Regions from separate parts of the Actinoallomurus bryophytorum genome, predicted to be linked through region 2. Evidence: riboswitches for the same ligand, from Rfam matches in the RefSeq annotation. Region 2 holds a riboswitch; each other region holds the start of a gene.
What was found. Region 2 has a riboswitch for S-adenosylmethionine ahead of thrC (threonine synthase). Riboswitches for the same ligand answer to the same signal wherever they lie in the genome.

Region 1: another riboswitch for S-adenosylmethionine. It lies ahead of FB559_RS24730 (aminotransferase class V-fold PLP-dependent enzyme); the one in region 2 lies ahead of thrC (threonine synthase).
Region 3: another riboswitch for S-adenosylmethionine. It lies ahead of FB559_RS41590 (GNAT family N-acetyltransferase); the one in region 2 lies ahead of thrC (threonine synthase).

What each region holds. Positions count from the first base shown of each region.
Region 1 covers NZ_VFOZ01000001.1:5,262,898-5,273,022, reverse strand. Annotated here, with positions in the region: gene FB559_RS24760 (SIS domain-containing protein) at 104-985, shown strand; gene FB559_RS24755 (ROK family protein) at 982-1,863, shown strand; gene nagA (N-acetylglucosamine-6-phosphate deacetylase) at 1,860-2,957, shown strand; gene FB559_RS24745 (PfkB family carbohydrate kinase) at 2,954-3,394, shown strand; gene FB559_RS24740 (class II fructose-bisphosphate aldolase) at 3,367-4,194, shown strand; gene FB559_RS46300 (transglycosylase domain-containing protein) at 4,357-6,939, shown strand; SAM riboswitch class IV at 7,026-7,139, shown strand; gene FB559_RS24730 (aminotransferase class V-fold PLP-dependent enzyme) at 7,177-8,430, shown strand; gene FB559_RS24725 (SseB family protein) at 8,578-10,125, shown strand, end outside.
Region 2 covers NZ_VFOZ01000001.1:1,815,087-1,825,211, forward strand. Annotated here, with positions in the region: gene groL (chaperonin GroEL) at 1-1,585, opposite strand, end outside; gene FB559_RS08545 (cold-shock protein) at 1,860-2,060, opposite strand; gene FB559_RS08550 (MoaD/ThiS family protein) at 2,312-2,590, opposite strand; gene thrC (threonine synthase) at 2,587-3,831, opposite strand; SAM riboswitch class I at 3,847-4,020, opposite strand; gene FB559_RS08560 (alpha,alpha-trehalose-phosphate synthase (UDP-forming)) at 4,201-5,622, shown strand; gene FB559_RS08565 (RNA polymerase sigma factor) at 5,629-6,180, opposite strand; gene FB559_RS08570 (serine/threonine-protein kinase) at 6,235-7,908, shown strand; gene FB559_RS08575 (PadR family transcriptional regulator) at 7,980-8,528, shown strand; gene otsB (trehalose-phosphatase) at 8,553-9,359, opposite strand; gene FB559_RS08585 (DUF3263 domain-containing protein) at 9,533-9,832, opposite strand; gene FB559_RS08590 (SAM hydrolase/SAM-dependent halogenase family protein) at 9,932-10,125, shown strand, end outside.
Region 3 covers NZ_VFOZ01000003.1:58,991-69,115, forward strand. Annotated here, with positions in the region: gene FB559_RS41575 (GH92 family glycosyl hydrolase) at 1-1,526, shown strand, start outside; gene FB559_RS41580 (family 20 glycosylhydrolase) at 1,683-4,652, shown strand; gene FB559_RS41585 (intradiol ring-cleavage dioxygenase) at 4,768-5,649, shown strand; gene FB559_RS41590 (GNAT family N-acetyltransferase) at 5,646-6,251, opposite strand; SAM riboswitch class I at 6,258-6,346, opposite strand; gene FB559_RS41595 (endonuclease/exonuclease/phosphatase family protein) at 6,371-7,339, opposite strand; gene FB559_RS41600 (hypothetical protein) at 7,490-9,193, opposite strand; gene pdxR (MocR-like pyridoxine biosynthesis transcription factor PdxR) at 9,260-10,125, opposite strand, start outside.

The sequences.
Region 1 (10,125 bases), 3.4 Mb from region 2:
CGGACCCCTCTGCGCCGACCACGCGCACTCTTGGCGAAAATGTGTTCATTAGTGCATGATGCGAGCACGATTCGCGCACGAACGAGCACGCGTGGAGGCGGGGTTGGCGGATTATCACGTCGAGTCGGAGATCGGCAGTCAGCCGTCGTGCTGGCGAGAGGCGGTCTCCCGGCTCCCGGGGGTACGTGAGGCGCTGCCACGTGACGGCGAGAGCGTCGCGGTCTTCGGCTGTGGCACGTCGTTGTACATGGCGCGCGCGTACGCCGGGCTGCGCGAGTCCAGAGGCCTCGGCGTGACCGACGCCTTCGCGGCGTCCGAACTCCCCTTCGGCCGGCACTACGACCGCCACGTCGCGATCAGCCGTTCCGGGACCACCACCGAGGTACTCCAGGCCGTCGAGCACCTGTCCGAGAGCAGGACGGCCGAGATCACCGCCATCACAGCCGTCCCCGGAACGGGTTTCGCGCCCGGCACCCAGGCCGTCGCCCTGGAGTTCGCCGACGAGCGGTCGGTCGTGCAGACGAGGTTCGCGACCTCCGCGCTGGCGCTGCTGCGCGCCTCCCTCGGCGAGACGGTGCCGTACGAGGACGCCGCACGCGCGCTGGCCGCGCCGCTCGCCCCCGAGTGGCTCGAGGCCGAGCAGATCACCTTCCTGGGCCATGGCTGGACGAACGGCCTCGCGGACGAGGCGGCCCTCAAGGCACGTGAGGCGGCGCGGCTGTGGACCGAGTCCTATCCGGCGATGGAATATCGCCACGGGCCGATCAGCATCGCCCAGCCAGGGCGGCTGACCTGGGTGTTCGGCCTGGCCCCCGACGGGCTCGCCGAAGACGTCGCCGCGACCGGGGCCACCTACGTCACGAGTGACCTGGACCCGATGGCCCACCTCATCGTCGCCCAGCGGCTGGCCGTCGCCCAAGCGCGGGCGAAGGGCATGGACCCGGACCGGCCGCGCTCGCTCACCCGCTCGGTCGTGCTTTCATGATCGTCGCTCTCGACGTCGGCGGCACGTCGATGAAGGGCGCGATCATGGATCGCGCACTGGACCGGACCGCCACCGTACGACGGCCGACCCCGCGTGGTGAGGCCGCCGTCGCCGCGGTCGTCGACTTCGTCGCCGACCTCTTCACGCAGGCGGGCGGCGCGGAGGCCATCGGCGTCGCGGTGCCCGGGATCGTCGACGACGAGACCGGCGTCGCGGTCCATTCGGAGAACATCGGCTGGCACGACGCGCCCTTCCGCGACCTGATCGAGAAGCGCACGGGCGTACCCGTCGCGGTGGGCCACGACGTACGCGCGGGCGGCACCGCCGAGCTGCGGCTCGGCGCGGCGAGGGGGACGCGCAACTCCCTCGTCATCCCGATCGGCACCGGCATCGCCGCGGCGATGGTGATCGACGGGCATCTGTGCGTCGGCAACGGCTTCGCCGGGGAGATCGGCCACATGTCGGTGGGCGCGGACGAGCCCTGTGTCTGCGGCGGCACCGGCTGCCTGGAGGCGGTCGCGTCCGGCCCGGCGATCGCCCGCCGGTACGCGCGACGTACCGGGCACGAGACGACCGCGGACGCGGTCGCGGCCCGGGTCGCCGAGGGCGAGCCGGACGCCGTGGCCATCTGGGCCGAGACGGTCGGCTGGCTGGGCACCGCGCTCGCCGCCGCGACCGTGATCGCCGCCCCCGAGGTGATCGTGATCGGCGGCGGGCTGTCGCGCGCCGGCGACCTGCTGCTGGCGCCGCTGACCGAGGACATCTACGAACGCCTGACGTTCCAGCGCAGGCCGCGGCTGACCACGGCGCGCTTCGCCGACGAGGCAGGGTGTGTCGGCGCGGGACTCTGGGCACTCGACCTGTTGGAGTCGCGATGACGGTGCTGAGTGCGGACAAGGTGATCACCCCGGGCGGGGTCCTCGAGCCCGGCTGGGTGGAGGTCGACGACGGCCGCATCACGGCGGTCGGAGCGGGGGTCCCCGGCCGGTCCGACCTGCACGGCGCGGTGATCGTCCCTGGTTTCGTCGACATCCACTGCCACGGCGGGGGCGGCGCCGCGTTCGACTCCGCCGACGCCGAAGAGTGCGTGCGCGCCGCCGCGTTCCACCGCGAGCGTGGCACGACGACGGTGATGGCGAGCCTGGTCACGGCCTCCCCCGGCGACCTCGAACGCCGTGCGGCCGTGCTGTCCGACCTGGCCGCCGACGGTGTCGTCGCCGGGATCCACTACGAGGGACCCTTCCTGTCCGCCGCCCGCAAGGGCGCGCACGACCCGGCCCTGCTGCGCGACCCGGACCCCACGACGGTCAAGCGGCTGCTGCGCGTCCCGCACGTACGGATGATGACCGTCGCGCCGGAGCTGGACGGCGGCCTCGACGCGCTGCGGCGGGTACGCGACGCCGGCGCGATCCCCGCGATCGGCCACACCGACGCGACGTACGAGGTGACCCGCGAGGCGGTCGGCGCCGGCGCGCGCGTCGCCACGCACCTGTTCAACGGGATGCGCCCCCTGCACCACCGCGAGCCCGGCCCGATCCTCGCCCTCCTCGACGCGCCGGACGTCACGGTCGAGCTGATCGGCGACGGCGTGCACCTGCACCCGGCGATCGTGGCGCACATCACGCGGGCCAAGGGCATCTCGGGGGCGGCGCTGGTCACCGACGCGATCGCGGCCGCGGGCATGTCCGACGGCGACTACGAGCTCGGCGGCCTCGGCGTCGAGGTACGCGAGGGCGTGGCGCGGCTCTCCGGGGGCGGCTCGATCGCGGGCAGTACGGCGACGGCCGCGACGGTGTTCCGCCGCGCGGTACGCGAGTCCGGCATCACGCTGCCCGACGCCGTACGCCTGTCCGCGACCAACCCGGCCATGCTGCTGGGGCTCACGGACCGCGGCTCCGTCTCCCCCGGCCTCCGCGCCGACCTGCTCGTCCTCGACGAGGACCTGGCGGTGCGGAAGGTCCTCACGGGATGATCGTCACGGTCACGCCGAACCTGGCGCTCGACGTCACGTACGAGCCGCCGGAGCTTCGGCCGGGCCACGCTCACCAGGTGCCACGTGCGGGCGGCAAGGGGACCGTGGTGACCGGGACGGACGACTCGGTGGCCGGAGCACGGATGCCGGGGGCACGTACGGTGGTCGTGTCGCTGGGTGCCGAAGGTCTGCTCGCCGTCGCCGGTGAGGAGGTCCACCGGGTGCCACCGCCGCAGGTGGTGACCGGTGATCCCACCGACGCGGGCGACGCCGTGGTGGCGGCGCTCGCCGCGGGCGCGGGGTCGCCCTGGCCGGATCTTCTCGGTGACGCCGCGGCGCTGTCGGCCGCCGCCGTGCTCGCCCCCCTCGCGGGGTCCCATGACTCCGCCGCCTACGAAAGGTTCCGCGCATGCCCCTCGTCTCCACAGGAGAAATAGTCAGGACCGCACGCGGAGTCGGCGCGTTCAACGTCGTCCTGCTCGAACAGGCCGAGGCCCTGATCTCGGGCGCCGAGGCGGCCGGCCTGCCGGTCGTGCTGCAGATCAGCGAGAACTGCGTGCACTACCACGGCACGCTGGAGCCGATCGCGGTCGCGACGCTGGCCGCCGCGCGTACCGCCGAGGTGCCCGTCGCGGTCCACCTCGACCACGCGACCTCCGCCGAGCTCGTACGCGAGGCGGTCGCGATCGGCCTGGGTTCGGTGATGTACGACGCGTCGGCGCTGGACTACGACCGCAACGTCGAGGCGACCGCGGAGGTGACCGCCTGGTGCCATGACCACGGCGTATGGGTGGAGGCCGAGCTCGGCGAGGTGGGCGGCAAGGACGGCGTGCACGCGCCCGGCGCCCGCACCGACCCGGAGGAGGCGGCGCGCTTCGTCGCCGCGACCGGCGTCGACGCCCTCGCGGTGGCGGTCGGCACCTCGCGCGCGATGACCGACCGTACGGCGGCGGTCGACCTGGACCTGATCGCCCGGCTGCGCGACACCCTGCCGGTGCCGCTCGTGCTGCACGGGTCATCCGGCGTGCCCGACGTCGACCTCACCCGCGCCATCGCGGCCGGCATCTCCAAGGTCAACATCGCGACACACCTCAATCGGGTTTTCACCGACGCCGTACGCGGATATCTGGCGAGCAACCCGAACATCGTGGATACGCGGAAATATTTGGCCCCCGGACGCGACGCCGTGGCGCGCGAAGTCGCGCGGCTGCTCGGCGCGGTACTCGCCACTGCCTAACGGAATCCTTAGCCGCAGTGGCCTAGGATCGTCAAGACCCCGGAGGCCCACTGCGGCTGAACCGATCAGCCGAACCCCTTTGGGCGTGTTCGCGAGCTCCGGCAGGTCACGGGGGATGGGTGAAGGTCATTAACGGCGGCATCAGGGGCTGGGGAGCCCGATATGTCTGACAAGAAGGTAAATGGCGGCGACGTAGGCGGGCCCGAGGACGGCGACCCGCGGCGCGATCCGGGCGAAGACGGCGCGACGCCACAAGAAAGCGCGGACAAGGACGGCCCGGGTCCGGCGGACGAAACAACGGCGGACGAATCCACCCAGAGCAATTCCGCCCACGAATCCGCCGAGCCTTCGGGCACCGGCAAGCCTCCGGTTCCCGAGGACGACGACGGCGACAGGTCCGACGGCGAGGACGAGGACGAAGCGCCCGCCGCGAACGCCGCAGAACCCGGCGACACGGACGACACGGACGACACGGGTGAGACGGCCGGTCCGGCGTCCGGGAGCGATCTCGAGCGGACACACCCGGTCTCCGCCGACGAGACCAGGCCGAAGCTGGTGCCGCCGAACGGCGACGGCCCCGAAGGCGAAGACGAGAAGAAGGCGCCCCCAGTCACCCCGGCCGCCCGCGTACGGGTCGCGGCGGCCGCGGCCAAGGGAGCGCCCGGAGGCAAGAAGCCGAAGAAGCAGCAGGACCGCCGCATCAAGTACGCGCGGCGCGCCGCGTACGTGCTCGGTGTCCTCGTGCTGCTGCCCGTCATCGGTTTTGTGATCATCTACCTGATGACGCCGGTCCCCAGCTCGACGCAGCCCACCGCCAAGGCGCAGCAGTCGGTGTTCTACTACAGCGACGGCAAGACCGTGATCGCGCGCTCGGGCGACTTCGACCGCCGCCCGGTCGACCTGAACGCCGTGCCCCAGCAGGTGCGCGACGCCGTCATCTCGGCGGAGAACCGCAGCTTCTACAGCGACTCGGGCGTATCGGTGAAGGGTTCGGCGCGCGCCGTGTGGGCGACGCTGACCGGCGGCTCGCCCCAGGGCGGCTCGACCATCACCCAGCAGCTGGTCCGCAACTACTACAGCGGTCTCAGCCAGGACCGTACGGCCAGCCGGAAGCTCAAAGAGATCATGATCGCGCTGAAGGTGTCGCGCGAGAAGAACAAGGACTGGATCCTCCAGCAGTACCTCAACACGATCTACTTCGGCCGCGACGCGTACAGCATCGAGTCCGCCGCCGAGGCGTACTACGGCAAGCACGTCCGCCAGCTGACGCCCGCCGAGGGCGCCTACCTCGCCGCGGCGATCCAGGTGCCGTCGTACGCGGGTGACCTCACGGTGCCCGGCGCCCAGGCGTACATGCAGGCACGCTGGCAGTACGTCGTGAACGGCATGGTCCAGATGGGCAGCATCACCCCCCAGCAGGCGGCGGTGATGAAGTTCCCCACGCCGGAGAAGCAGAAGCAAAAATCGATCTTCGCCGGTGACAAGGGATACATGGTCAGCCAGGCCAAGGCCGAGCTGCGCACCATGGGGTACACCGACAACCAGATCAACATGGGCGGCTTGAAGATCAAGACGACGTTCGACAAGGACCTCATGGCCGCCGCGCGGCAGGCGGTCCTGAGCAACACCCCGGCCGGCACCCCGAAGAAAGTGCTGACCGGGCTCGTCTCGATCAACCCCTCCAACGGCGAGATCAACGCGTTCTACGGCGGCAAGGACTACATCGACCAGCAGTTCAACAACGCCTTCGACGCCAAGGTCCAGGCCGGTTCGGGCTTCAAGCCCTACGTCCTCGCCGCCGCCCTGACCGACGGCGAGAGTCTCAACACCTACGTCGACGGCAGCTCGCCGCAGACGTTCGCCGGGGTCGCGCTGCACAACGACCAGAACGAGAACTTCGGCATGGTCAACCTCGTCACCGCGACACAGGACTCGATCAACACCGCCTACATCAACCTGGGCCAGAAGGTCGGGCTCGACAAGGTGGTGGCCACGGCGGAGAAGGCCGGGATCCCGGACAAGCAGCTCGAACCGCACAAGGACGCGGCCACGCTGCCGCTCGGGGTCGCGGACGTCAGCGTCGAGCAGCAGGCGGCCGGCTACGCGACGTTCGCCGCCGAGGGCACCTATCACGCGCCCCACGTGATCAAGTCGGTGAGCGACAACGACGGCAAGACCCGAAAGCCGGACGTGACCCAGAGGAAGGCGTTCAGCCAGACCGTGGCGCGGGACGCGACGTACGCGATGCAGCGGGTCGTCGACGCGGGCACCGGCACCAACGCGGCTCTGCCCGACCGCAACGCGGCCGGCAAGACCGGCACGACCAGTGACGGCAAGCAGGTCTGGTTCAACGGGTTCGTGCCGCAGCTGGCGGCCTCGGTGGGGATCTTCCGTACCGACAACAAGCCGCTCAGCATCCCCGGCTACACCATCTACGGCGGTGACCTGCCGGCGAGGATCTGGCGCTCGTACATGGTGCAGGCCGACCGGGTGCTGGACCTGCCGCCCAAGTCCTTCGGCTCACCGTCGGTCTACACCGGCGGCGGTGGCGTGCGGTCGCCCGCCGGGCCGACCGTGCCGCGCCCGCGCCCGTCCGGGTCGCGACCCTCACAGCCCACGGGCGAGCCGACGCATCCGGTGCCGCCGCCGACGGGCGACCCGACCGGGCCGCCGGGCGAGCCGCCGCCGACCGGCGCCCCCCAGCGGCACCGGCAGAGCGACGCCTTCCCGGATCTGTCCGGCTGATCGCGGACCACCCGCCCGAAGCCGCTTTGGGCCTCCTACGAGGCTCAAAGCGGTCACTTCGGGCGGGTGTTGTATTCTCTCCATCAGGTCACGAGCGCCAGCGTCAAGCCCCGGCTAGCTGGCCGGCAACCCTCCGTCCGTGGCGGGGTGCCCCGGGTGATGACCAGGTCCGGCACGATCGTGCCGGGCAAGCGCGGACCCCTCGCGGGGTCCCATGGTCCCGCTGGAGGGCGTGCCTTGTCCGCTGTCATCGATCTCCCGCCCGTTCGTTCCGCCCTGCGCGTCGTCGGCGAGGACGTCCCCGTACCCGTCTCCGCCGGTGGGACGGTGCCCTACTCCAACCTCGACTACGCCGCGAGCGCGCCCTGTCTCGAGGCGGTGCGGAACGCCATCGACACGGCCCTGCCGTACTACAGCAGCGTGCACCGGGGGGCGGGTTACGCCTCTCAGGTGACGACCGACCGGTACGAACAAGCGCGGGACACCGTACGAAACTTCGTCGGGGCGTGGAAGCGTGACGCGGTGGTGTTCACCCGTAACACGACCGACGCGATGAACCTCCTCGCCCACGCGCTGCCCCCCGGCACGACCGTCGTGGTCTTCGAGACCGAGCACCACGCGAGCCTGCTCCCGTGGCAGCGCGGCAGCCGGGTCGTACGGCTGCCGGCGCCCGGGTCCCCGGCGGAGGCGGTCGCCGCGGCCGGAGAGGCGCTGCGGTCGGCGCCGGCCGGTCCGCGCCTGCTCGTCGTCACGGCGGCCTCCAACGTGACCGGTGAGCTGTGGCCGGTCGCCGAGCTCTCCCACGTCGCCCGCGAGCACGGCGCCCGCATCGCGGTGGATGCGGCGCAGGCCGTACCCCACCGGCCCTTCGACATGACCGCGCTCGACGTGGACTACGTGGCCTTCTCCGGGCACAAGCTGTACGCGCCGTTCGGAGCGGGCTGCCTCGTCGGCCGGGCCGACTGGCTGCGCGCCGCCGAGCCCTATCTCCTCGGCGGCGGCGCGACCGCGGGCGTGGACGAGGCCCAGGTGCGGTGGTCCGCCGACCCGCAGCAGCGGCACGAGGCCGGCACCCCGAACGTCCTCGGCGTCGTGGCGCTCGCCGCGGCATGCGAGGCGCTCACCGACTGGGACGCTCTCGTCGCGACCGAGGAGCGGCTCCTGAACCGCCTGCGCGACGGCCTGGCCGCCATCCCCGGCGTACGCGAGCTGTCCCTGTGGGGCGAGCCGAGCCCGCGCGTCGGCATCGTGTCGTTCGTCGTCGAGGGCCGTGACTCACGCGCGATCGCCGTCGAGCTGTCGGACCGGTACGGCATCGGGGTACGCGACGGGAAGTTCTGCGCGCATCCGTTCCTGCGGCGGCTGCTCGCCGACGGATCCGGCGACTGCCAGGGCGGCGAGGGCACCGCCCTGCGCGCGAGCTTCGGCATCGGCACGACCGAGCGGCACATCGACCGGCTGCTGACCGCACTGCGCCGACTCGCTGGCTGAAACACGCATGTCGGCCGCGCGGCACGGCGAGAAGCCGGGGCAGATGTCCGGAGAGCACCCCGCCGTCCCACCCGACTCGGCATACTCCGCAGCACCGCCGGTTTCATCCGGGTACGGTGGACGCCTCCGCAATCGAGCTTCCGGGGGGTGGCGACATTGACCGACGCGTGGGAGCCCGCGAACCAACTCGAGCACCAGCTCCGTGACGCGCTGCGCGATGGCGACCAAGACGCCTACTTCGCACTCGTGAGCGGGGCTGAACTCCACGTTCCACTGCCGCCGGGCGAGGGCGATCCGAACTCCGCCAACCCGGCGGCGTTCACCTGGCCGACGAGCAGTCGCGACGGGCGCACGCATGTGCTCGCCTACACCTCCAGTGAGGCCGGGCAGGCCTGCCTCGGCCCCACCTACCAGCAGTTCGTCCGCATGACGCTGGCCGACATGGCGCGTACGTGGCCGGACCAGGAGTGGTGGCTCGCGCTGAACTCCGGGCTGCCCATCGAGGGCTACCTGCCCGCGTGGTTCATCGGTCAGCTCACCGCGGGCATCGCCCCGATCCCGGGCGAGTCCCCACCACAGGACGTTCCGCCGCCCGCGGCGGAGACAGGGTCCCTCCACGCCGCGCCGCCACTGCCGGACGGCGAACAGGCGCAGACCCCGCCGCCCCTCGCGTCGGACCACGGCGTCCCGCCGGCCCCGCCCGGAGAAGAAGTGCCGCATCCGGGCACGGCCTCGGACGACCTGCTGTCGGTGACCATGCGCGACGTTCCGCCGCTGCGCGCCCACGACGGTGCCGTTCCACCCCCGCCGGCCCACGACGGCGCCTCACTCGTACCCGAGGCGGCGCCGCTCCCCGACGCCGTTCCTCCGCCACCGCCGCAGGCCGTTCCGGTGCCGCCCGCTCCCATGGCGCCCGTTCCGGTGCCGGTGCCGGCTCCGGTCGCGGAGCCGGTCTCGCCCCTTCCTCCCCTGCCGTCGCCGGAGGCCGCTCCGCCGCTGCCGGACGCACCCGTGCCGGATGGGCCGCCGCCGATCGAGCCACGGCCGCTCGACGGGCCCTTCGAGGTCGACGAGTCGCCCGTCGTGCTGCACTTCACCGCGGAGGCGGAGTTCACGCCGCTCGACGCCGAGGAGCGCACGCTTCTCGACGCGGCCTCGCGGGGCGACCGCAAGGAGTTCCTGCGGACCCTGCTGGGCGTACGCCAGATCTGGGTGCCGGTCGTCGAGGGCGGGGACCTGTTGCTGGCCCCCGGACGGCCGGGGTTCCAGTGGTACATGGACGACTCCTCCGGGCGCCCGGTCGTGCCTCTCTACACCGGGCCGGGCCGGATGCGGGACGCGATGGGCGGCCATCCGTTCGTGCTGTCCGATCTCGCCAAGGTGCTGCGGTTCTGGCCGGACCCCGCGCTGGAGCTGGTCATCAACGGCGGCACCGCGATCGGCGCCTCGATCCCCGGTGACCGCGTCACGGGCATGTCGCTCCAGGTGGACGCCGACGCGGCCGCCCGGCTGGCGGACGACTTCCCGGCCCAGAGCGACGCCGAACGCCAGATGTTCGACGTGCGGAGCGACCCGGAGATGGTCGTCAAGGTCCTGCTGGACACCACGGTGTTCCTGCCGGTCTGGAGCCGTACGCCGCCGGCCGTGCAGACGCGGCCCGGCGACGCGGAGTTCCCGTGGTCCTCGGTCCAGGTA
Region 2 (10,125 bases):
CCGCGTTCTTCTCGGGCTTTTCCGCGATGACGGCCTCGGTCGTCAGGAAGAGCGCCGCGATGGAAGCGGCGTTCTGCAGTGCCGAACGCGTCACCTTGGCCGGGTCGATGATCCCGGCGTCGAACATGTTGACGTACTCACCGGTCGCGGCGTTGAGGCCCTCGCCCGGCGGGAGCGAGCGAACCCGCTCCGCCACGACGCCGCCCTCGAGGCCGGCGTTGATCGCGATCTGCTTGAGCGGCTCTTCGAGAGCGCGCTTGACGATCGTGGCACCAGTGGCCTCGTCGCCCTCAAGCTCGATCTTGTCGAACGCACCGGCACCCGCCTGCAGCAGCGCGACGCCACCACCGGGGACGATGCCCTCCTCAACGGCTGCCTTCGCGTTGCGGACGGCGTCCTCGATGCGGTGCTTGCGCTCCTTGAGCTCGACCTCGGTCGCCGCGCCGGCCTTGATGACGGCGACGCCGCCGGCCAGCTTGGCGAGGCGCTCCTGGAGCTTCTCGCGGTCGTAGTCCGAGTCGCTGTTCTCGATCTCGACCCGGATCTCGTTGACCCGGCCCGCGATGTCCTCGGAGTTGCCGGCGCCATCGACGACGGTGGTCTCGTCCTTGGTCACCACGAGACGCTTGGCCTGGCCGAGCATGTCGAGCGTGGTGTTCTCCAGCTTGAGGCCGATGTCCTCGCTGACGACCTGGCCACCGGTCAGGATCGCGATGTCCTGCAGCATGGCCTTGCGGCGGTCACCGAAGCCCGGAGCCTTGACGGCGACGGACTTGAAGACACCGCGGATCTTGTTGACGATCAGCGTGGCCAGGGCCTCGCCCTCGACGTCCTCGGCGATGATGACCATCGGCTTGCCACTCTGCATGACCTGCTCGAGAACCGGCACGAGGTCCTTGTTGGCCGAGATCTTCGAGCTGGCGATCAGGATGTACGGGTCGTCGAAGACGGCCTCCATACGCTCCGGGTCGGTCACGAAGTAGTGGGAGACGTATCCCTTGTCGAAGCGCATGCCCTCGGTGAGCTCAAGCTCGAGGCCGAAGGTCTGGCTCTCCTCGACGGTGATGACGCCTTCCTTGCCGACCTTGTCCATCGCTTCGGCGATCATCTCGCCGATCGAGGGGTCGCCGGCGGAGATGGAGGCCGTGGAAGCGATCTGCTCCTTGGTCTCCACATCCTTGGCAATCTTGGAAAGCTCCTCGCTCACGCGCTCGACGGCGGACTCGATGCCCCGCTTGAGGGACATCGGGTTGGCGCCGGCGGCGACGTTGCGCAGGCCCTCGCGGACCAGCGCCTGAGCCAGAACGGTTGCCGTGGTGGTGCCGTCGCCCGCGACGTCGTCGGTCTTCTTCGCGACCTCCTTGACGAGCTCGGCCCCGATCTTCTCCCACGGGTCCTCGAGCTCGATCTCCTTCGCGATCGAGACACCGTCGTTGGTGATCGTGGGGGCGCCCCACTTCTTCTCCAGCACGACGTTGCGACCCTTGGGGCCAAGGGTGACCTTCACGGCGTCGGCGAGCTGGTTCATGCCGCGTTCGAGGCCGCGTCGTGCTTCCTCGTCGAACGCGATCATCTTTGCAGCCATAGGCTCCAGATCCTCCCGGAACGGGGTGGCTATCAACTGGATCGAGTCGACGCCCGCGACGGACGACCTCACCGGCGACTACCATGCCGTCGCCGGGGTGAGAGGCCTCGTCGCCTCGATCACTTACTTGGCGTTGGCACTCTCAACATCAGAGTGCCAACGTTGTGTTTAGCACTCTACCCCAGCGAGTGCAAGCCATAACTCTCCCACCAGGCATCGGACACGCAGCGAGGCCCGGCGCTCGATGCGCCGGGCCTCGTCCGAGCTATGCGGATCAGAGCATGCGGACCGACTCCGCCTGCGGACCCCGGTCGCTCTGTGTGATCTCGAACTCGACCCGCTGCCCCTGCTCAAGGCTGCGGTAGCCATCAGCCACGATGGCCGAATAGTGCACGAACACGTCCCTGCCACCGTCGACCGCGATGAAGCCGTAGCCTTTGTCCGCGTTGAACCACTTGACGGTGCCTTGTGCCATTCCTAACAACTCCCACCAGGCAATTCCCCGTGGTCATTCCCACGGCTACCGACACGGGCCCGCCGGAGGCGCGGAACCCGATGGCCAGCACGGATCGAGCCGCGATGACCATCGCCGACCATACACACGGCTACCGTCCGTGGAACACCCTTTACCCAAGATGATCGGACGGCCGATCCTGGTCAATCAAGGATCATTGAAATGGGAACTTTGCCAAGTGAAGGGAAAAACGCCCTGACTCGCTCGTATGCCTAGCCGCCGGCCACCGCGGGGATGATCGAGATCTGCGCGCCATCGGGCGTAACGGTGTCGAGTCCGTCGGCGAAGCGCACATCCTCTTCACCCACGTAAACATTCACAAAACGGCGGATCTTGCCGTTTTCATCAAGGATTCGGGCAGCAATCCCGGAGAAACTGGCGTCCAGGTCGGCGACGACCTCTCGTACCGTCGCTCCCGAGGCCTTCACCTCGGACTCGCCACCCGTGTAGCTGCGCAGGATCGTGGGGATTCGCACGCTGATCGAGCTCATGCCAGGCCCGCCTTTCGGAATGCGTCGAACGAAGGGGCGATGTTCGCGGACGGCCGGGCGACCGCCGCGACGGCGTCGAGAGTCTTCAGTCCGTCGCCGGAGTTGATCATGACCGTCTCGGCGGCCGGGTCCAGCGCGCCCGAGGCCACCAGCTTCCGCAGCGAGGCCAGGGTGACGCCACCGGCCGTCTCGCCGAAGATGCCCTCGGTACGGGCGAGGAGCCCGATGCCCTCGATGACCTCCTCGTCGGAGACGTCCTCGATGGCACCGCCCGTCCGCCGGACCGCGTCCAGGACGTACGGACCGTCGGCCGGGTTGCCGATGGCCAGGGACTTGGCGATCGTGTCGGGCTTCACCGGCCGTACGACGTCGTGCCCGGCCTTGAACGCCGCGGCCACCGGCGAGCAGCCGGTCGCCTGGGCGCCGAACACCTTGTACGGCTTGTCCTCCACCAGGCCGAGCGTGATGAGCTCCTGGAACGCCTTGTCGATCTTGGTGAGCTGCGCGCCGGAGGCGATCGGCACCACGATCTGGTCGGGGAGGCGCCAGCCGAGCTGCTCGGCCACCTCGTATCCGATCGTCTTGGAACCCTCGGCGTAGTACGGGCGGACGTTGACGTTGACGAACGCCCAGTCCTCCTGCTCGCCGGCGATCTCGGAGGCCAGCCGGTTGACGTCGTCGTAGTTGCCGTCGACGGTCACGAACGTCCCGCCGTACACCGCGGTGGCGACGATCTTCTGCTGCTCGAGGTTCGAGGGTACGAACACCGCGCTGCGGATGCCCGCGCGTGCCGCAGCGGCGGCCACCGCGTTGGCGAGGTTGCCCGTGGACGGGCAGGCCAGCACCTTGAAGCCGAGCTCGCGCGCGGCCGCCAGTGCGACTCCGACGACCCGGTCCTTGAAGGAGTGCGTGGGGTTGCCGCTGTCGTCCTTGACCCACAGCGACCGCAGGCCGAGCGACTCGGCGAGGTTGTCGGAGCGGACCAGGCGGGTGAAGCCGGGCTCGGTGTTGGGTGTCTCGGTGACGTTCGGCGGCACCGGAAGCAGGTCACGGTAGCGCCAGATGTTGCGGGGACCCGCCTCGATCCGCTCACGACTCACGTTGGAGTAGTCGTAGGTGACCTCGAGCGGGCCGAAACACTGCTCACAGGCGTAGCGCGGGCCGAGATCGTAGGACTGTCCGCACTCACGGCAGGTGAGTGCGGTCGCGGGGCCGAGGTTCGGGACGGCAGTCAGCGACATGGAGCGAGGCCTCTCTCCTCATCTTTACTCGTGCCACCTTGGTCACGAGCCGGAGTTGGCACCTGTCCCGGGCGGCCTCGCGTCAGATTCGGCGAGTTGCGGCGCGGCGATGGCCGCGCTGATGACCGCATGTCCGGGAGGGTTGCCGGGGCTTCAACGGGCCGGTCCCTCCACCCCTCTGGATGAGCGGTATTAAGTTGTATCGGGAATTGTATACGCGACTGACCGGTTCTTGGCCAGCCGGGGTCTCAGGTCACGAGACGCCCCAGAGTACGAATACCACCTACGTACAGCAACCGTATGGTTACGAATCGGGCAGCTGCCGACCTTTGGCGATCGCTGTTAACAACGGCCGGTTACCCTCCCCCCATGGCTGACACGCAGGTGCTCGTCGCATCCAACCGCGGCCCTGTCTCGTTCTCGCTGGCCGACGACGGGACCCTGTCGATGCGTCGCGGTGGCGGCGGTCTCGTCTCCGCCCTCGCCGGGCTCAGCGGTGACATCCTGTGGATCTGCGCCACTCTGTCGGACGCCGACCGGGCCGCCGCCCGGCGCGTAGCCGACGGGCGGCTGGACGTCCCGGACGTCGGCGCGGTCCGGATGCTGGACATCCCGGCGGGGACGTTCCACCGGGCCTACAACGCGGTCGCCAACTCGACACTGTGGTTCGTGCACCACATGCTGTTCGACACGCCGAACAAGCCGCACTTCGACGCCCGTTCGCGCCGCGACTGGCAGTCCTACGAGGCGTACAACGCGGCGTTCGCGGACGCGCTGGCCCGTGACGCCTCTCCCGGCGCGAAGATCGCCGTGCAGGACTACCACCTCGCGCTCGTCCCCACGCTGCTGCGCGAGCGCAGGCCCGACGTGAAGATCACGCACTTCTCCCACACGCCGTGGGCCCCGCCGGAGTACTACCGGCTGCTGCCGGACGACATCGGGCGGCAGGTCCTGGAGGGCATCCTCGGCGCCGACCACGCCGGCTTCCAGACCGAGCGGTGGGCCGAGGCGTTCCTCGACTGCTGCGCCGCGGTCCTGCGGGCGAGCGTCGACCGCCGGGCGCGTACGGTCTCCCATCGCGGGCACGTCACGCGTGTCGGCGTGCACGGCCTCGGCGTCGACGGCGACGCGCTGCGCGCACGCGCCGCCGAGCCGGACGTGACCGCCCGCGCCGCCGCGCTGCGCGAGCAGGTCGGCGACCGGCGGCTCATCGTGCGCATCGACCGCACCGAGCTGTCCAAGAACATCGTGCGCGGCCTGGCCGCCTACCGCGAGCTGCTCGCCAAGCACCAGGAATGGCACGGCCGGGTCGTGCACCTGGCCTTCGCCTACCCGTCGCGGCACGACCTGCCGGAGTACCGGGAGTACACCGCGGCCGTGCAGCGGATCGCGGCGGAGATCTCCGATGAGTTCGGCCGTGACTCGTGGGATCCGCTGATCCTGCAGGTCAACGACGACTATCCGCGCTCGCTGGCCGCGTACGGGATGGCCGACGTGCTGCTGGTGAACCCGATCCGCGACGGCATGAACCTCGTCGCCAAGGAGGGCCCAACGCTGTCACGGAACGGCTGTGCGCTGGTGCTGTCCGGCGAGGCCGGTGCCGCCGGCGAGATGTGCGACGACGCCATCATGGTGAACCCCTACGACGTGACACAGACCGCCGAGGCGCTGCACCAGGCGCTGCTCATGCCGCCGGACGAGCGCGCCGAGAGGTGCAAGCGCCTCGCCGAGGCGGCCACCGCCCTGCCCCCGCAGCGCTGGCTCGCCGACCAGCTCGCCGCCCTGAGGTAGCCCCGGTCAGGTGTAGCTGTCGCCGAGGGACTGGCGTACCTGCTTGCGGGCCTCGTGGATCCGTGACTTGACCGTGCCGAGCGGCAGGTTGAGCTGGGTGGCGATCTCGCTGTACTCCAGCTGGGACACGTCGCGCAGCACCAGCGCCTCGATGAGGTCGGGCTTGCGGCGCTCCAGGTCCTCCATCGCGTCGAGGATGTCCACGCGGGAGCCGGCGATGACGCTCGTACGGCGCGGATCGGGACGCTGCTCCGGCAGCTCGCCGGCCTGCTCCATCGAGCGGCGCTTGAGCGAGCGGTAGGTCGACCGCGCGGAGTTGGCCACCACGACGTGCAGCCACGTGGTGAAGCGCGACCGGCCCTCGAAACGGTTGATGTTCCTTGCCACCTGCATCAACGCGTCCTGACACGCTTCCTCGGCATCCTGTCTGCACGGCAGGAACCGCGCGCAGTGCCGCAGGACGTCGGGCTCGATCACTCGCAGTAGTGCGTTGAGAGCCTCCCGGTCTCCGTCGGCGGCCCGCTGAGCCAATTCCTCAGTCCGCTCGTCGTACGCCATGACCTGTCCTCGCCCTCACCATCGCCCCGTATTGGGCATGATACGGGGGTGTCCATGCCTCCGGCCGTCGGCCGTTACCGAATCGATCGCGTTCTTGGATCAGGAGCATTCGCCTCCGTGTGGCTTGCCCACGACGAGGTACTCGACGCCCAAGTCGCGGTGAAGGTACTGGCCGGCGGACTGCTCGACGACCTTGACGTGCGCAACCGGTTCCTCGAAGAGGCCAAGATCCTGCGCCGCGCCGACTCCGAACGCCTCGTGCGCGTGCACGACATCGGTGAGCTCGACGACGGGCGCCCGTACTTCGTGATGTCCTACGCCGATCTCGGGACGCTCTCGGATCGGATGAGAAAGCGTGACCTGAGCACCGCCGAGGCGCTGCGGCTGGCCACCGAGGTCGCCCATGGCGTCGAGGTCATCAACCGGCTGGGGGTCATTCACCGCGACCTCAAGCCGTCGAACGTGCTGTTCCAGTCGACCACGGACGGTGGCGAACGCCTCCTGATCGCCGATCTCGGTCTCGCCAAGGCGCTCGCGCACGCCTCGGGCGCGTTCACCCTGCCGGTCGGCACCCCCGGGTACATGTCACCGGAACAGGCGAGGTTCGGCGGTGGCCTCGACGTGCGCGCCGACGTGTACGGCCTGGGCGCGCTGACCTACCACCTGGTCACCGGCCGCGCGCCGAGCACGGCGCCGGTGCTCGTGCCGCCCAGCGCGATCCGGCCCGGCCTGCCGCCCGCCGTGGACGACATCGTGATGCGGGCCCTGGAGGCCGACCGCGAACGCCGCTGGCCGTCCGCGGAGGCGTTCGCGGCGGCACTGAGCGTCCCGATCCGGTTCGCGCCCGCCGAACCCGCCCCATCCGCGGACCACACCGTGGCCGAGGACTCGACCGCGGGCGATCCGACCGCGAGCGGCAGCTCGCCGGTGCACGGCGACCCTACGGTGGCCGACCCGACGAGGACGGAAGCCTCCTCCAGCGGCCGTGGCCGTCACCGCGGCGCGCCTTCGCACGAGGAGACGATGCGGCAGCCGCTGCCGAGCGTGGAGGGCCCCGCGGACAAGACGGTCGTGGACTTCCCGCTCCCCCGGCACGAACCGGCCGGCCACACCGATCACGGGGTGCGCACCGGAGAGACGCGCCGCAGCCGGATCCTCGTCGCCGCCGGGCTCGCCGGGGTCCTCGTCGCCGGCGGTGGCGGCGCGTACACCATCGCCCGGCTGGCGGGCTCCTCCCCGGACAAGCCGCAAGTGACGGTCGAGCACGGCGAGGACCTGGTCAACGTCACCGACACGACGGGGCGGCTGAGCCTCAAAGTGCCGCCGTCCTGGAAGCTCCAGAAAGAGCACAACCGGTGGCCCGTCTCGGTGAGCGACGGCGCGACCGCGCCCGCGCTGCGGGCCACACCCGACTATGACCAGTTCGTCCGGGACGATGTGGCGGTCCCCGGAGTGTTCGCCGGGCTGACCCGTGACCTGCAGTTCCAGCTGCCACCGGTCGGCTTGGGCAACCACAGCGCGCGCTGCGCGCGCGGACCCGAGCGCGCGTACCGCCACGGCTCGCTGAGAGGCCGGATCACGCCGTGGAAGTGCGGTGGCTCGATCACCGTCAACGAGGTCGGCCTGCGCGACTCCGCGAACAGGTTCGCGATGTGGGTCCGGATCAAGCAGACCGGCCCTCCGGACCTCACCGAACGCATCCTCAACAGCATCCACGCCACGATCTGACCTCTGTGCGGCGGCTTCTCCGTCGAGGATCGCGTACGATATATCGCTAATAGATCGTTGGGGAGATGGTCATGCACAGACGATCCATGCACAGCGAGGAGCGGGCGGCCTTCGGCGGCTGGGGGCCCGGTTTCGGCCCGGGCTTCGGCCCGCGCGGACGCGGTGGCCGCGGCGGTCGCCGCACGAAGCGCGGGAACGTCCGCGCGGCGATCCTGGCGCTGCTCGCCGAGCGGCCCATGCACGGCTACGAGATGATCCAGGAGCTGGAGAGCCGTACCGGCGGGCTGTGGCGGCCGAGCCCCGGATCGGTCTATCCCACGCTGCAGCTACTGGAGGACGAAGGGCTGATCTCCGGCGAGCAGTCGTCCGGCAAGCGCCTGTTCGCGCTGGCCGACGCCGGGCGCGCCGAGGCCGAGACCCAGGAGGCCCCACCGTGGGCCGAGATCACCGAGGACGCCGGCGAGGCGGCCACACACGTGCACAAGGCGATGGGACAGCTGGCGATGGCGCTCCGCCAGGTCATGCACGCCGGCAGCGAGGACCAGCGCAACCGCGCCCTCGACGTGATCAACGACGCGCGAAGGCGGTTGTACGGCATCCTCGCCGACGACGAGGGCTGAGAGGGGTTCGCCGGACCGGAGGCGTCAGAAGAGTTCGCTCGTGAGGGACTCGAGCAGGCGCACGATCCCGGGCGGGCCGTCCACGATGAGGTCGGCGCGCTCGGCCAGCGCGATCACCTCGTCGGAGCCGCTGCACACCTTGACGCCCGGCACTCCCTCGGCGCGAAGCGCCTCGACGGCGTCGAAGGCGGCCAGGTCGCCCAGGTCGTCGCCGGCGTAGAGGACCGCCGCGCTGCCGAGCTCGGTGGCGAGTGAGCGCAGCGCGGCGCCCTTGTCCATTCCCGGCGGGCGGAGTTCGAGCACGAAACGGCCGGGCTCCATGACCAGTCCGCTCCGCTCGGCGAGCGCGGCGATGAGGCCGCGCAGGCGTTCGAGGGCGACCTCGGGCTCGGCCGCGCGCCGCGTGTGCACCGCGAGGGCGTGTCCCTTGTCCTCGATGACGACACCTTCCGGCGCCGTCGCGATGATCTTGGGGAGCTTCACCCGCGCCTCGGCGACGCCCGGCGGCGTCTCCGGCGTGTCGACCGTGCCGTTCTCCCACCGCTCGCGGCCGTACTGGCCGAGCACCACGAGACCGTCGATGCCGGCGAGGCCGCCGTACTCCACCGCGACCGCGGCGGGGCGGCCGGTGATGACGGCGACCTTGCCGATGTGGCGTGCCAGCTCGGCGAGTGCCGTGACCGCCCCGTCCTGGGCGCGAGCGGACTCGGGGTCATCGACGATGGGCGCGAGAGTGCCGTCGAAGTCGAAGGCGGCCAATGCCGCGCCGGGCCGCGTCTTGATCGCGGACAGGCCTTCGGTGCCGGCGGCCGTACGTGACTCAACGTTCATGGGTCGCTCAGCCTATCCACATCGCCGCAGGTTGGCGCCGTACGCTCGCCGCGGTGCGGCAGGCGGTAGCGGGACGGCGGCGTACGCCCCGCTGGGCGCGACGGACGGTGTGGCGCGCGCCGGCACGCGCACGGCCGCGTCGCATGCGGGGTGCGCCGTCTTCGCGAGCTCGTTCAGGTGCGGATGCCGAGCCGGCGGGCCGCCCGCTGGCGCTGGCGCTGCGAACGCTGACGCCGCAGTCGCTTCACGAGCATGGGGTCGTGCTCGAGCGCTTCGGGACGGTCGATGAGCAGGCTCAGCAGCTGGTAGTAGCGGGTCGAGGACATGTCGAAGTTTTCACGGATGGCCTGTTCTTTGGCACCCGCGTACTTCCACCACTGCCGCTCGAACGAAAGAATCGCCAAGTCACGGTCGGCCAGGCCGCCGTCACCTTCGTTTTCAGGGCCATCGCCCCGGGCGTCCGCCGGTTGCATCAGGTCCCCTCTGTACGGGTTCGGGGGGCTGTCATGCTACGCGTGATCACCGACATGTTCGCGGTGTTCTCGCGGATGCCGGCGGGCGTAGCCTGAACTGTGACGCCGAAGCACTGCGTAACGCTACTGACCGACTACGGGCTGGAAGACGGGTTCGTCGCCGCATGTCACGGGGTCATCGCGAGCATCTGCCCACCCGCGCGCATCATCGACATCACCCACCTCGTGCCTCCCGGCGACGTACGCCGCGGCGCCGCGGTCATGGCGCAGACGGTCCCCTACCTCCCGGCCGG
Region 3 (10,125 bases), on a different contig from region 2:
CGTTCCTGTCGACGGGGCTGACGCGCGGTGCCGACGTGGGCGTCCCGTACATGAACCTCGACAACGAGCCGGACTTCGGCGTGCCGTGGATCTACAACTACCTCGGCCGGCCCGACCGTACGTCCGAGGTGGTCGACGAGATCACCCAGAGCCTTTTCGGCTACCAGCCGTCCGGCTCAGAGCCGGGCAACGACGATCTCGGCGCGCTGGCGAACTACTACGTCTGGGCCGCGCTCGGGATGTACCCGGAGAGCTCCGGTTCCTCGGTCGTGACCTTCAACGCCCCGATGTTCGACAGGTCCGTCGTCCACCTCGGCAACGGCCACACGCTGACGATCAACGCCGACGGGGCGCAGACCGACCGCGACCACCAGGCGCCCGACGGCCACAAGTACATCAACGCGGTCTCGGTCAACGGCACCTCGACGTCGAAGTCGTGGCTCGACTGGGGGAGGCTGTCCCGCAACACCACGATCGACGTGTCACTCGGCTCCACGCCGAACGCCTGGGGCAGGTCCGATACCGACCTGCCGCCGTCGTGGCAGTCGGGTTCGAAGCCGGTCGCGCTCAACGTCAGCACTGTCGGGTCGCCGACGCCCGGGGCGGTCGTCCTGCGGCCGGGCAGCGCCGGCACCGCGCAGCTCGACGTGCAGCGGATCGGCTCGGCCGCTCGCGGCTTCGACGTCTCGGTGACGACCTCGAACCGGGGCATCGCCGCCGCCCATGTCCCCGCGCAGTCGTTCGACGCGAACGGACGGGCCCATGTCCGACTGTCCTTCACCGTCGACGCGCACCTGACCTCCGGGTACTACGACGCGACCGTGAAGGTCACCTCAGGCGGGGTGTCCACGTCGGACAAGGCCGTCCTGCGGGTGGTACGGCCGGGTTCGATCGAGGCCGGCCGCACCGTCACGGGCACCGCCCTGTACGACGCCCTGAAGGGATCCTTCGACGGCGGCAGCGGCGTGACGTGGTCCGGTGGCAACGGCACGAACATGGGCGACAACACGACGACCGACACCTACGACCGGAGGCGACTGGCCTCCGTGGGCCTCGCGCCCGGGGCGGTCAAGCACTTCACCGCCGACGGCGTGCCGCTGACGGTGATCTGGCCGACGGCACCCGCCGGGTTCCCGGAGGCCACCCAGCCTGCGGCGGGCCAGACGATCACGCTCGACCGCCCGGCCGCGCGCTTCTCGCTCGTGGGCGCGTCGTACACCGGTGCCACGACCGTCCAGGCGTCACTGCGGATCACGAACGGCACGCACACGGACACGGTCACCTACCCGGTCGCGTTCTCCAACTGGACGCAGCCGCCGGACGCCGGCGACGGGACGCTCCAGCCGCAGTACGGCAACTCCGTCGTGGCGCGGATGCCGCACCGCCTCGCGCCCGAGACGGCCGGCGACGCGGGTGCGTCCGTGTTCGCGACGAAGCCGTACGTGGCCCCGAAGGGCTGGAAGGTCACCTCGATCACGTTCCCGGCCGACGGGACAGGCCAGCGGATCTTCGCGGTCGCGGGCTGATCGGCTCCCTCTCGCGGTATGGACCAAACCGTGCCGCCTGTTTAAGCTGACCCAAGTTCCCCACATAAGGGATATATCGGCAGTTCTGACATTAACCAGTACAGGCCAGTCATCAGAAATTGTGGACGTATCCGGCGCACCGATGCAAGGAGTGACGTGAGGATCTCGTTCTTCTCGCCGAAACGCGAGCGGAGGTACAGCGGAGGCCATCGGTCCCGTACCGTCTCCGTTCTGACGATCGGTGCGCTTCTGGCCACGTCTGTCACCGGTGTCCTTGCGAGCGGCGCCGGATATGCCGACACGGCGCGGCCGTCCACGACGTCCGCCGATCCCTCGGCCTCCGACAGCGTCAATCTCGCCCTGCTGCCGGGTGCGGTCGCCTCGGCCAAGTCGCAGCGTATGACCTCGCCCGCGGCGACGTACGCGCCGGCCAACGCGATCGACGTCTTCGTCCACAACGGCTGGACCTCGAACTACGCGTCGGTCGGGGACGGCTATGACCCGACCCAGGACTGGTTCCAGGTCAAGCTGGCCAAACCCGCCCCCGTGTACGAGGTGTCCAGCCTCTGGACGTCGCCGGCCAAGCCGACGGAGTACGACATCCAGGTCGCGACGGACGCCGGCTGTCAGACGTGGTCGACGGTCGCCCACGTGGTGAATCCGGGCGACAAGGATTCCCACGTGATCGATCGCAAGGATCCGATCTCGTGTGTCCGTATGCAGGCCCTGGCCACGAATTCCACCAGCGGATACACGCTGAATGAGTTCGAGGTGTGGTCCGGCCCCAAGCCGGCGCCGGTCGTGGGGCAGATCATTCCCGTACCGGTGCGGCAGACGCCCGGCACCGGTCAGCCGTGGGAGCTCACGGCCAGATCCCGGATCGTGATCTCCGACGGCGGCCTCGCCGCCACGGGAGATGTTCTCGCGGGCTACCTGCGGCCGGCCACCGGGTACGAACTCCCCGTGGTGACAGGCTCCGCCACCGCCGCCGATATCGCCCTCACCCTCGCGCCGGTTCCCGGACTTCCACCGGGCAACGACGTCGCCGCGGCCGAGGGCTATTCCCTCACGGTGTCGCGCGCGGGCGCGAAGGTCGTGGCCCCGAAAGCCCACGGCCTGTTCAACGGCTTTGAGACCCTCCGGCAGCTGTTGCCGGCGGCGAGCTACTCGCCCGCCATCGGCACGGGGCCGTGGACGGTGCGGCCCATCACGGTCGTGGACTACCCGCGATACGCACACCGGGGTCTCCAGCTCGACCCCGCCCGTAACTTCCTGACGGTGGCCGAAATCAGGTCCATGATCGACCAGCTGGCGGCGTTGAAGGGCGACCGGCTGCACCTGCACCTGAGCGACACCCAGTCCTGGCGCCTTGAGATCAAGGGCTACCCGGCGCTGGACGGCACCGGGTGCAACGGAGCGAACTGCCTCGCGGGTTTCTACACGCAGGAGGACTTCAAGGGCCTGGTCAAGTACGCGGCCGACCGGTTCATCGAGATCGTCCCCGAGCTGGAGGCCCCGGCCCATGCCACGGCGGCGGTCAAAGCCCTGGGCGGCGTCGCGGTCATGGGGTGCCAGGGCCAGACCCAGACCGACCGGTTCTGCACCGATCCGGATGACCCGGCCAGCGCGCGGGCCCTCGCGTTCTGGAAGGACGCGATCGCGCAGCTTGCCGCGATCTCTCCCGGACCCATCATCCACATCGGCGGGGACGAGGCCATCGGGATGCCCCACGAGGACTACAAGTGGTGGATCGGCCAGATGGAGAAGATCGTCGACGACAACGGCAAGCGGGTGATGGGCTGGAACCCGGCGCTGGAGGGGTACGCGCCGAACTCCACCTCCATCAACCAGTACTGGTCCGACTACACCGGCGGTGGACCCCCTCTCATCAAGCCCGAATGGTTCAACCAGGGCCGGAGCGTCATCGAGACCCCGGAATGGAACGCCTATCTCGACTTCGCCTATGACGGATCTCCCGGCAGAACGCCGGCGACGGAACTCCAGAAGGCCTACACGTGGGACCCGGAATGGGTCTACGAGAAGTACCGGTCGGTCTGGGCTCAACCCGCGTACGGCGGGCCGAAGGCGGAAGACATCCTCGGTATCGAGGCGCCCATCTGGGGTGAGCAGATGCGCGGGCTGGCCACGAACGAGTTCATGGTCTTCCCGAGGATGGCCGGAATCCTGGAAAAGGCCTGGTCTCCCAAAACGCTCACCCAGGACTACGACGCGTATCGGCAGCGGCTCAGCGTGGCCGGACCGCGGTGGGCGTTCGCGAACGTGAACTTCGGCTCCATATCCCAGGTCGACTGGAGCCCGGCGGCGATGGGGACGATCTCCCGTTTCGGCGTGGACAAGACCCTGGGCGACGCGCTCCTGGCGCGTCTGAGCGCCGGCTCGATTCCGCCCGGTGAGTTCGCGGCCGTGATCGATTGGGGCGATGGATCTCCGACGGAGCCGGCCGTCATCGCGGGACGCGACTACGTGGCGAGCCAGCGGCAGGGGAGAGGCCTGATGTCGGTCAGCGGGAGCCATTCCTATCCGGCGGACGGGGTCTACCACGGCACCGTCACCTACCGGCATCAGGACCAGACCTGGGCCGTGCCTTTCCTCGCGACCGGCGTCCCGTCCTGCACGAAGACGATCACCGGCACGCACAACGGCCCATTGACCGTCTCCTCGGGTGTCACGTGTCTCGATGACGCGACGATCACCGGGCCGGTGACCGTACGCACAGGTGCCGGGCTTTACGCGTCGGGGTCCGAAGTGCGTGGCCCGCTGACGGCGTCCGGGGCCACCGACGTGCTGCTGTGCGGCACCACGGTGTCCGGGCCGGCCACCGTGACCGGCGGGACGCGGGTCTGGCTCGGCAACCGCGACGGTGACTGCGCGGCGGCGACGATCAAAGGCCCGGTGAACGTCACCGGCGTGACGGGTCAGGTCACGATCGACGGCACGACCGTGGGCGGCCCGCTCGCCGTGCGGGACAACACGGCGACGACGATCGTCGCCGGCAACCACATCGGCGGACCGCTGTCGTGCGCCGGGAACTCCCCGGCGCCGGGCGACGCGGGCCGGCCCAATACCGCGTCAGGCCCGAAGTCGGGACAGTGCGCCGGACTGTAGACGGACGGAATGCCCGACCGGCCGGGCACAGCCGTTCGGGTACGGGGTGGCCGCAGGCCGGCGCACGGCCCGGCCGTGTCAGGATCGGAGGTGTCACCGCACCAGGGAGGCCGACATGACCGATGGCACGCGCGGGGAGTTGTTCAGCGAGGAGCGCTCGGCCGACGTCGTGAGCGCCAGCTTCGACGGCACGCCCGATCCCCGGCTGCGGGAGGTGATGGGGTCGCTCGTACGCCACCTGCACGCGTTCGTGAAGGACGTCGAGCTGACCGAGGACGAATGGAACGCCGCGATCGGGTTCCTCACCGCGACCGGGCACAAGTGCGACGACGTGCGCCAGGAGTTCGTCCTGCTCTCCGACGTGCTCGGCGTGTCCATGCTGGTAGAGACGATCAACCACCGGGCGAAAGGCGTCGGCACCGAGTCGACGGTGCTCGGGCCGTTCCACGTCGTCGAGTCGCCGCCGCGGCCGCTCGGCGCCGACATCTCACTCGACGGCAGGGGAGAGGCGTGCCTGGTCACCGGGCGTGTCACCGGCCCCGGCGGCGAGCCGGTCGCCGGCGCGACCGTCGACGTGTGGCAGGCGGACGCGGACGGCTTCTACGACGTGCAGAAGCCGGGCGAGGTGCCGCGGGCGAACCTCCGCGGCCTGTTCACCACGGACACCGAGGGGACCTTCTGGTTCCGCACCATCGTGCCGCGCCACTACCCGATCCCCGACGACGGCCCGGTCGGTGCCCTGCTCGAGGCCACCGGCCGTCATCCGTACCGGCCCGCGCACATCCACTTCATCGTGCGGGCCCCCGGATACGCGCCGGTGACCACCCACGTGTTCGCGGCCGACAGCGCGTACCTCGACTCCGACGCGGTCTTCGGGGTGAAGCCGAGCCTCGTACGGGAGTTCGCCGTGGTCGAGGATCCGGCACGCGCCGCCGAGCTGGGCCTGCCGGACCGGTTCCGTACCGTCGACTTCGAGATCGTGCTCCTCTCGGCCTAGGCGGCGAGGCGCGCGGCCAGCGCGGCCTTGACGGCCGGCCACTCGCCGGCGATCACGGAGAACATGGCCGAGTCCCGCAACAGACCCTCCTCGCCGGGCGCCCATGACGGCGACCAGCTGCGCAGCACGCCCTCGAAGCGCGCGCCGAGCCGCTCGATCGCCCGACACGACCGCCCGTTACGCGCGTCGGTCTTGAGGTCGACGCGGACCACGCCCAGCGTCTCGAACGCGTACGTGAACAGCAGGAACTTCGCCTCGGCGTTGATCCCGCGGCCCTGCGCCGACGCGGCGAGCCAGGTCCAGCCCACCTCGATGGCGCGCAGATCGTCACTGCCGGGCCAGGTCCGCGGGTCCCACAACGCCGTGCACCCCACGGCCCTCCCGTCTCGCACCCGGACCTGCGCGAACGGGGTCAGCCCGTCGCGAGCGAGCTGCGCCGACACGTACGCCTTCACGTCGGCGGCCCGGGGGACCAGGGTGAAGCCGTAGGAGGAACGGTCCTCCTCCGTGGCCAGCGCCAGGTCCGGCACGTGGCTCATCGAGAGCGGCTCCAGCCGTACGAGCGATCCGTGCAGGACGGGAACATCGAGGCGCGTGCCCATGGGTACTCCTCATCGTTCCTGGCGTTGGCACCTTGCCGCGGGGCAGGTTGCCGGACCGTCATCGGGCCAGGTCCCTCGGATCCTCTGGATGATTCGCCGTGGACTTTATCGCATGCCGGTCAGGCCTGCCCGGAGGTCAGGCGCGTCAGCAGCAACGCGTGGTCGGAGGCGGGAGCGTCGCGACGTGCCGGTGCGTCGTCGGTGACCGACGGAAGCGGCCGGGTGTGCACCATGTGCACCTCCTGGGTCTGGGCCAGGAGCGTCTGGCTGGCCAGGATGTGGTCGATCAGCTCGCCACGGCCGCGGTAGATCCGGGAGTACCGCTCGTCCTCCGGGATCCGCGGGGCCAGGTTCCACAGCCGCGACGCGTCTCCGCCGTCGGGCCGGTCGGCGCCGAGGGTGCCGAGCTCGCTACCGGGCGGGCCGAGCAGGATCTGGGTCGTGGCGGCCTGGGGCTCGTCGTTGAGGTCGCCGAGCACCATCACCGGCCGGGTACGCCCCTGCGCGTCGAGGAGCCGGTCCGCGAGCGCGCGTACGGTTACGGCCTCGGCGGTCCGGCGGTTGAGCGCGTAAGCGGCGTACCGGGCGCGTTCGCCTTCGTCCCTGGGCGCGAAGCGGCTGCTCTTCCCATCGGAGGGGAAGCTCAGCAGCTTCGACTTGAGATGGCAGGCGATGAGGATCAGCTCTTGCCCGGGCGCCTCGACGCGTACGGCCAGGGCACCCCGGCCCATGCGGGAGATGTGGGTCCCCGAGTCGTCGGTCTGCGTCGCCCCCAGTTGCCCGGGGAAGTCGGCCGCGTCGGCGAGCACCTCTATGGGCAGCCGGCTGAGGAAGCCGACGCGGATGGGATGCGCCGCCTCGAAGTGTTCGGAGGTGACGTGCCGCCACTCGCCGCCCAGCAGCGCGGCCAGGTCACCGAGGGCGTCCGGGTCGCCCACCTCCTGCACGGCGAGGACGTCCAGGCCTGCCTCGTCGATGGTGGTGGCGAGCCCGTGCAGCTTCTTGCGGTACACGGCCTCGCTGCCGGGACCGAAGTCGGCACCGGGCTTGAACAGGTTCTCCAGGTTCCAGGTCCCCACGACGGTCATGTCCCGCCCCCTTGCCGGCCGGGCGCCGCCCCCCGCCGGCGCGCAGGGTCGGCCCAGGCCGTACCCCTGCGCTTCACGGTCGCAGATCAAATGGGGTTATAGGCGGATATGGCCGGGTCAGGCCTTCGGCCGGGCCGGCCGACCTCGCGGTCAGTTGCGGCTGAGGCCGCGGGTGATGCTCGCCACCACCGCGATGGCCAGCAGCCAGCCGAAGATTCGCAGGGTCGTCGCGATCGCCAGTATGCCGCCCTGCGGATCCCACGCCTGTTCCTGGCCGAGGCCAGGGGCCGGCAGCATCAGGTCCAGCGCGTACAGGCCCGCGTGGAACACCGGATGATCCTGCGGTCTCGCGGGGGCGGGCTGGTGGAGATGGAAGAACGCCCAGCCCACGATCAGCACGCCCACCAGCCATCCGACCGCGCGGCCGGGTGCGTAGCCGTAGCCCGCCAGTACGTCCTGGAACCAGCCCCAGGACCGTGCCCACCACGGCCGTTCGTTCGTCCGGGATCTCATCCGGGCCAGCAGGACACGCCGCGCCTGCTCGTCGTGGCCGAGCCGCCGGTAGTAGGCCGCGAGCTGCTCGTACGGCTGCGCGCGGTAGGCGTCCATCCGGCGCAGCCATTCCAGCCGCCGGCCGGCCGGAAGGTACGGGTCAAGGCCCTCGTAGGTGAAACCGTCCAGCACCAGCCGCCGCGGCCACGAGCCGGGGTCGTCGCACAGGACCCCGATGTTCGCCCGGTACATGCTGATGCCGCCCTCGGCCTGGAAGCCGTCCTGGCAGTACATCCCCTCCGTCACGGCCATCTGGTCGGCGGTCAGGGCGTTGCCGCCGGGGTTCGCCAGGTCCGCGCCGTCGAATCTGAGCCGGCCGCCGATGCGCACCCCCAGCAGGCGTATCTCGCCCTCGGCCCGGAAGCCGCCAGAGCAGAACATGGTCCCGGCGACGGTCATCCGGTCGGCGTTGAAGGCGTAGCCGCCGGGGTTGGCCAGGTCCGCGCCGTCCAGGTTGACCTGGCCGCCGACGTGAGCCCCCAGCAGGCGGACCTCACCCCGGGCCTGGAAGCCGTCACGGCAGAACAGGCTCCCGGCGAGCTTCAGCCCGTCGGCGTTCAGCGGGGAGCCGCCGGGATCGCTCAGGTGCGCGCCGTTCAGGTCGAGTACGCCGCCGATGCTCGCTCCCACCAGGCAGACCTCGCCCTGCGCCTCGAATCCGTCGCGGCAGATCATGTGCCCGGCGAGGGTCATGCCCTCGGCGCTCAGCGCCTTGCCACCGGGGTTGGCCAGATGGGCGCCGCCCAGCTCGAACTGGCCGCCGATGCTCGCGCCCACGAGACGGATCTCGCCCTGGCCACGGAACCCGTCGCGGCAGAACAGGTTGCGGCTGAGGGTCAGCCCGTCCGCGTCCAGGGCGTAGCCGGATCTGTCGGCCAGGTGCGCGCCGACCAGTCCGACGCTTCCCTCGATGTGCGCGCCGTTCAAGCTGAGACCGCGTACGTGGGAGCGGGTCAGGTCCAGACTGCGGGTCCTCGCCTCGGACAGGTCGAGCCCGTCGTCGAGCCGGCACCCTCGTAGCCGTACGGACTGCCTGATCTCCGCGTCCCGCAGGGCGAGCCTCCCGACGATCTGCGCGCCGGACAGCCGAAGCGCCGCGACCCGGCCGGCCACGGGCGAGAACGCGCCGCTGAGCAGCTCGGTGATCACCTCGGCGCGAACCTGCCGTGACGGACCCCAGTCGTCACCCGCGGACACCTCGTCGGGGTCGGAGTCCTCGCCGCCGAGTCGCACCGGCTCACCGCGCGGAAATGCCCGCCATACCTGGAGTTCCGCCGCCGAAAGCTCAGATCTCGCCACCATGGGCACACACTGGCACAACGCGACTCGACAGGGGGTCGTGCCGCGTCCGGTCGGCGGCAGGCGTGGTCAGCCGGCGAGAACGGCGCAGAGGCGGGCGAGGGCGCCGGTGTAGGAGTGATCCGGAGGAGTCGCGTAGCCGACGACGAGCGCGGGCCGGTGTCCCTCCTCCGCGGCGCGGTACGTCCGTAGCCCCTCCAGGGCGAGACCGTGCCGGCCGGCACGGGCAACGACCTCGTCCTCGTCCGTACCGGGCGGGAGTTCGAGCAGGGCGTGCATCCCGGCGGCCACGCCGGTGACCCGTACGCGTGGCGCCTCGCGGCGCAGCGCGGTGACCAGCCGGTCCCGTCGGCGCCGGTACGCGAGGCGGCAGCGCCGCACGTGCCGGTCGTAGTCGCCGCAGGTGACGAACTCGGCCAGCGTGAGCTGCTCGAACGTGCTCGTGTGCCCGTCGGCGATCCGTTTGGCCTCGGCGACCTCGTCGACGAGGGCGGCGGGCAGTACGAGCCAGGCGAGCCGCAGGCCGGGCGCGAGGGTCTTGCTCGCGGTGCCCGCGTACACGACGTGCTCGGGGGCCAGGGCCTGCAGCGCGCCGACGGGCTGGCGGTCGTAGCGGAACTCCCCGTCGTAGTCGTCCTCGATGATCAGGCCGCCGGTGTCGTGGGCCCACTGGACGGCGCGGGTACGGCGGTGCGCCGCCAGCGGCATGCCGAGGGGGAACTGATGGGCCGGGGTCAGCAGCATGGCGTCGGCCGCGGGGGCATCGACGACCGCGCCGTGATCGTCGACCGGCATCCGCCGGGGCCGCAGCCCGCCCGCGGCGATCACGTCGTGGTGCTGCCGGTGGCCGAGCGCCTCGATCCCGAGGGTGGTGGCACCGCGGGCGCGCAGCACCTGAACCAGCAGGGTCAGGGCCTGCGTGAAGCCCGCGCACA